DNA from 2 places in the Catenibacterium sp. AM22-6LB genome. Region 2 is predicted to be linked to the other one. Evidence: riboswitches for the same ligand, from Rfam matches in the RefSeq annotation. Region 2 holds a riboswitch; the other holds the start of a gene.
What was found. A riboswitch is a leader RNA that binds a small molecule or an ion and turns the genes downstream of it on or off. The one in region 2 is predicted to bind thiamine pyrophosphate.
Positions count from the first base shown of each region.

Region 1: linked by a shared signal. The riboswitch ahead of DW269_RS07520 (energy-coupled thiamine transporter ThiT) and the one ahead of thiC (phosphomethylpyrimidine synthase ThiC) in region 2 are both predicted to bind thiamine pyrophosphate.

Region 1 is NZ_QTUM01000029.1:17,162-20,590, reverse strand. It holds gene rimI (ribosomal protein S18-alanine N-acetyltransferase) at 1-3, opposite strand, end outside; gene tsaB (tRNA (adenosine(37)-N6)-threonylcarbamoyltransferase complex dimerization subunit type 1 TsaB) at 1-599, opposite strand, end outside; gene tsaE (tRNA (adenosine(37)-N6)-threonylcarbamoyltransferase complex ATPase subunit type 1 TsaE) at 592-1,038, opposite strand; gene DW269_RS07525 (DUF402 domain-containing protein) at 1,019-1,582, opposite strand; gene DW269_RS07520 (energy-coupled thiamine transporter ThiT) at 1,724-2,269, opposite strand; TPP riboswitch at 2,315-2,416, opposite strand; gene DW269_RS07515 (acetate/propionate family kinase) at 2,516-3,429, shown strand, end outside.
Region 2 is NZ_QTUM01000052.1:3,052-6,480, forward strand. It holds gene DW269_RS09940 (6-phospho-beta-glucosidase) at 1-437, opposite strand, end outside; gene DW269_RS09945 (hypothetical protein) at 744-1,025, opposite strand; TPP riboswitch at 1,200-1,309, shown strand; gene thiC (phosphomethylpyrimidine synthase ThiC) at 1,357-2,664, shown strand; gene DW269_RS09955 (glycoside hydrolase family 1 protein) at 2,708-3,429, opposite strand, start outside.

The sequences.
Region 1 (3,429 bases), on a different contig from region 2:
CATGCTTTCTTAGCCTCAACATCTTTAATATAAGTTGGTACTAATAGATCAACATTCTTGATTGGATCAGCCATCTGACCTAATGCATAAATATTAGCACAAAGATCACATTCTTTTTCATTTAATCCAAGACAGCCTACTTCACCTACAAGTTCAAAGTCTTCATATTCAGCACGTAATTGTGCAAAGTCTTCTAAAGTCATCACTTGTTCTTTCATTAAAGGAAGACCATTTTCATAAACACCAACAAAGACCTTATGTCCTCTTGCATCAATAACACTTAATGCCTGATTCATACCTGCATAAGCGGCTAAAGAGCTAACAGATTTAATCTTTACATTAGATACTGCAGCAAGTGTCTTGGCGATAGTCATAGCCACTCTGACACCTGTATAAGAGCCAGGTCCGGATGTGATAATCATTTCATTGACATCCTTTAATGCAATATGATGACGATCAAGCACTTCCTTTAATGTAGGAATTGCTTTTTCTGATTGTCTTCTAGAACCTTTTTCCTGGAAGGCTTCTAGACACACATTATCCTGAAATAAGCCTACAGCTAAATAACTATTTGATGTATCCATCACTAAACTAATCATGTGTAACCTCCCTCACATAGTTCTCATACTTTTCACCGATAGGATGAAGCTTTAAAGAACGTGTTTCATCTTCATTCTTTATTATTTCTATTTCTAATCTTTCTTCTGGAATAATGTCTTCAATAAACTGTGGCCATTCAATCACACATAAGCCATCATCTTCAAACATCTCTTCAAATCCTAAATCATCATCTGCCCCTTCTAGGCGATATGCATCAAAATGATAGAGAGTCATACGTCCAGAATAAACCTTCACAATAGTAAAAGTAGGAGAATTGATGATCTTCTTGATGTCAAGTCCCTGTCCAATTCCTTTTGTGAATGTAGTCTTACCGGCCCCTAAATCACCTGTTAATGTGATAATAGAATGGGGAAAGATTGTTTCTCCAATACGTTTACCAAAAGCAATCATTTCAGCTTCATTTTTTAAGTTTATCATTTTTAGTTCCTCTATTTTTCATCATCTGCTGATATTTATTATACCACTCCTGGGCAAATCCTGCACGAAAAGGGCCAGATGCATTCATCGTCATCACAATCAAACGATTGAGCTGTTCATGGAATATCTCATCTAATTCATCTGAATATTGATATTTAATACGATGAGCCGCATATTCACCTTCATCTAATACCTTATATCGATAGCCAGGCCATACCTTTAAATCTAAATCATAATCAATATATTTAAGTGCTTCTCCATCATATAATATAGGAGAGGCAATATTACAATAATAATAGATACCATCACTTCTAATCATACAAATGACATTATACCATCTATCCTTAGGAAAATAACAGATAGCTGGTTCTTTAGTGACCCAGGAACGACCATCTGATTCTGTAACTAATGTATTATTATTTATACCGATAAAATGGCGATCTGTTTCTTCTAATATCTTACAGCGTGACCACGTACGATGTGGTTTACCGTCATGTTTATAGCAATGGATGAGCACATCCTGCCCCACTAATGAATTCTTCATAATCAAACCTCTTTCAACCTATCGAATATCATAGCAAAAAACAGGTGAAATGTACATAAACCTCACCTGTTTTTTCCTAAATAAAGCCTTTTTAAGTTATTGTTTTGTTTTTAAAATAAAAAAAACAGTGGTTTCCCACTGTTAAATAGCCTTAAATGCTTTCTGAAGTTTTGGATAAATAAGTGCAAACACTACATAAGTTAAAATAAGTGTACCTACATTATAACCAATATTATATAAGAATGAATAAACCCAAGGATTCATGTTCTTAGGTGCATAGCTTGCAAATAATACAGCACCAGATAATAAATGTGAAATGAACTTAAGGATCATTCCTACAAAAATACCTGTGTATACTTCAGTCTTACCTAATTTAAAATTAGGAATAAAGCCTGCAATACCAAGTGCTGATAATGGTACAAGATAGTCTAATACAACAGACCAAGGTCCATAATATAAAGCAAGACCTAATACAAACTGCATAGCAGTGGCACCAACACCAACAATAACTCCATATTGTGCACCCATTAAATAACTTGCAAGTACGATTGGTAATAAACTTAAAGTTATAGAACCACCCTCTGGCTGTCCTGGAATCACCTTAAATAGTGCTTCTAGAACTAACTGCATAGCGATAAATAACGCAACATAAGCAATTGCTCTAGTGGATAATGTCTTCTTATTCATTTATAAATCTCCCCTTTCCAATGACTAAGATGACGCAAAGAAGTCACTAAAAAAGTACGGCCTCTCTACGCTGGTATTACCCAGATCAGATGCTAAGGGACAAGGCTTTCACCTATCTCAGCAATAAATGCGCCCCTGGCAGTAATGATTATATTACAGAACATTCTTTTTGTCACGTAATCTAAATTTATAGTAGAAATGTTAGGGGTTTCTGTTTATAATAGGGGTGTTTAGGAGGATATAAGCATGTCAAAAGTTTTAGCAGTTAACTGTGGAAGTTCTTCATTGAAATTCCAGTTATTTGAAATGGATACTGAAAGTGTTATCACTTCTGGTATTATTGAAAGAATCGGTATGGAAGATTCAATCTTCACTATCAAGTACAACGGTACTAAAGATAAGAAGGTCTTTGCAGTTCCTACTCACAAGGAAGCAGTACAAGTATTACTTGATACATTAATTGAAAAGAAGATTGTTGAACATTTAGATGAAATCAAGGGTATTGGTCATCGTGTCGTACAGGGTGGTCCTTATTTCGATGGTTCTTGTGTTGTAGATGATGATGTAATCGCTAAGATTGATGAATTATCACCACTTGCACCACTTCATAACCCTGCACATATTATTGGTATCAAAGCATTCAAGGAAGCTATTCCTACTGCAGGTGCTGTTGTAGTATTTGATACAGCATTCCATCACTCTATTAAGCCTGAAAACGCAGTTTACCCAATTCCATATAAGTTCTATGAAGAAAACAAGATTAGAAAATATGGTGCACATGGTACTTCTCATTACTATGTATCAAAGCGTACTCAGGAATTATTAGGCAACCCTGAACATGCTAATATTATTGTATGTCATTTAGGTGCAGGTGCTTCACTTTGTGCTGTAAAAGATGGTAAGTCTATTGATACTTCTATGGGTCTTACACCTCTTGCTGGGGTTATGATGGCAACTCGTTCTGGTGATATTGATGCATCAGTTGTAGATCACTTAATTGAAAATCTTGGATATGATATGAAGACTGTATTCAAGATGTTAAATAAAGAATCTGGTTTATTAGGTGTATCTGGTGTTTCTGGTGATATGAGAGATATTATTGATGCAAAAGATGCAGGTAACCAAAGAGCCGAATTAGCTTTTGACATGTTTAGAAAACG
Region 2 (3,429 bases):
TTTCTAAATCCTCCATATTCTTTTGCGAGTGCCCAAGGTAATTCAAAATGTGATAATGTGATGACTGGTTCAATACCATATTTTAATAATTCATCAAATACATCATCATAGAACTTTAAACCTTCTTCATTAGGTGTTTCTTCATCCCCTCTTGGGAAGATTCTTGTCCAGGCAATAGAAGTTCTAAATGCCTTGAATCCCATTTCAGCAAGTAATGCGATATCTTCCTTATAATGATGATAGAAGTCTACACCTACATGGTTTGGATAATCTTCTCCAGGAAGAACACCATCTGTTAAACGTCTAGGTGCTCCTGTTACGTTGTCTCCCGCTGTTTCTACATCTGTACAGCTGATTCCTTTTCCGCCTTCCTGCCAGGCACCTTCACACTGATGAGCAGCCACTGCGCCACCCCATAAAAAGTCGTCTCTAAACATTGTCTTATCTCCTTTTCTCTTTCTAATAATTATAAATAGAAATGAAAGTGATTTCTATAATTTTCAGAAATAGAGATCAAACTTTCGTAAAAATGTTTCATCTTTACATTATCAGTTCATCAATCCAATAAATAAGTGATATTTTGTTGACAGGATGTCATAAGATAACATGAAATACTTCTAACAAAAAAACTCTATAAACCTATTAACAAGATTCATAGAGCTGATGATATCCCTAATACAGTTGGCGATTTCGTCAATGATATACACATCACATAAATACGACAAAAAAGAAAGTATGAGCATTTATTTATCACTTTCATCTTCCATAATATAAAATAATTTATCGCCTAATTCTTCAGTTGCATACCCTAATTCATTCGGTTCATCATTTTCCTTAAACCCATATTCAAGATTCTTATCCAACACATAATTGCGAATCTGATTGAGTTCTGCTTCATTTAACTCTCTATCAGCTTTAACATATTCGATCACATTCTCTTTTGAATAACCATCTTCCGGATTCAAATCTTTCAACAATAATAAGTTATTCAATAATTTGACATCATCTTTTGATAATCTATACATTTTTTTACTCCTATACAACTACTTTTCTTTGAATATATTTTACCGCAATTTAAAATTATAACAATGTTTTCATTGTTACATTATTTGTTCAAAATTTCACAATAATTTTGTAACATTTTTTTAATGAAAGCGTTGCATTTTATTTATATAAGATGTAATATACCACTATCAACCAAATAAAAAAAGGGGAGCTGACGCGACGGCTGAGAAGAAATACGATCGGATTTCGACCCATATAACCTGATACGGATAATGCCGGCGTAGGAATTTTGTTTTTTTAGGTATACATGCTCAGGTATACCTTTTTTTATTATTTAAAAGGAGGAAGTGTATGAGTTACACAACACAAATGGATGCTGCAAGACAGGGTATTATTACACCTGAAATGGAAATTGTAGCCGCAAAAGAATCTATGGATGTAGAAGTATTACGTGAACACATCGCGAAAGGACATGCTATTATTCCATGTAATAAGAATCATACTTCTATTGATCCAAGTGGTATTGGTTCAATGTTGAAGACTAAGATCAATGTGAACCTAGGTATTTCTAGAGACTGTAAAGACATGGATGTAGAAATTGAAAAAGTGAATAATGCAGTAAAAATGGGCGCTGAATCAATCATGGACTTAAGTTCTTATGGTGATACACGTACTTTTAGAAAGAGATTAACTAAAGAATGTCCTGCCATTATTGGTACAGTCCCTATTTATGATGCTGTTGTTTATTATCATAAGGCTTTAAAAGATATTACTGCAAAAGAATGGTTAGATATTGTAAGAATGCATGCTGAAGATGGTGTGGATTTCATGACTATTCATTGTGGAATCAATAGAGCTATGTATGAACGTTTTAAGAATAATAAGCGTTTAATGAATATTGTTTCTCGTGGTGGTTCTATTATGTTTGCCTGGATGGCTATGACTGGAGAAGAAAATCCATTCTATGAACATTATGATGAAGTCTTAGATATCTGCCGTGAATATGATATTACTATGAGTTTAGGTGATGCATGTCGTGCTGGATGTTTGGCTGATGCAACTGATGTGGCTCAGATTGGTGAGTTAGTGACTTTAGGAGAATTAACACAGCGTGCATGGGATAAAGATGTACAGGTGATGATTGAAGGTCCTGGTCATATGCCTTTAAATCAGATTGCTGCTAATATGGAAATCCAGAAGACAATCTGTAAAGGTGCACCTTTCTACGTATTAGGCCCTTTAGTTACTGATATTGCCCCTGGTTATGATCATATTACTGCTGCCATCGGTGGTGCTATTGCAGCCACTTATGGTGCATCATTCTTATGTTATGTGACTCCTGCCGAACATCTTCGTCTGCCTAATCTAGATGATGTTAAAGAAGGTATTATTGCATCTAAGATTGCCGCACATGCAGCAGACATAGCGAAGGGTATTCCTGGTGCCATGGAATTAGATAATAAGATGGCATGTGCAAGAAAGAAGCTGGACTGGGAAGAAACATTTAAATACTCAATTGATCCAGAAAAAGCAAGACGTTATCGTGCTGAAGCAGCACCTGAAAAAGAAGATACATGTTCTATGTGTGGTAACTTCTGTGCTGTTAAGAATATGAATCGTATTCTTGATGGTGAAATTGTAAATATTTTTGATGAATAAGAAAAAAAGCGTAACTCATATATATGAGTTACGTCTTTTTGTATTAGTCTAAATCAGCACCGTTAGATTCGCAGACTTTCTTATACCAGAAGAATGAATCTTTCTTGCTTCTAGAGAAGTCCCCAGTTCCATCATCATGTCTATCTACATAGATGAAACCATAACGTTTCGCATACTGTCCAGTACCTGCAGATACTAAGTCGATTGGTCCCCAAGTTGTATAACCGATTAGTGGTACACCGTCTTCGATAGCTTCATCCATTGCTTTAATATGATCTCTGAAGTAATCAATTCTATAAGTATCGTGTACAGAACCATCTTCTTCTACCTTATCGAATGCACCAAAACCATTTTCTACAACCATTAATGGTGTATGAGGATAACGGTCATGTAGGATATTTAATGTATATCTTAATCCATCAGGGTCAATCTGCCATCCCCAGTCAGAAGCCTTTAAGTAAGGGTTCTTAGCACCTGTTGCAAGGTTACCATTTGTCTTTTCAGCGTTTTCATCAACTGTTACACAGTTAGACATATAGTAAGAGAATGTATAGAAGTCAATAACACCTTCCTTAATAATCTTCTTATCTTCTTCAGTAATAAATGAAGTATCAATGCCATGATCCTTGAAATATCTGAACATATATGTTGGATATTCACCACGAACCTGTACATCACCACAGAAGTTATTCTTGAAGTTATCTTCATTAAATGCTGCAAGAATATCTTTTGGATTTGGTGTTAATGGATATAAAGTTGTATGAG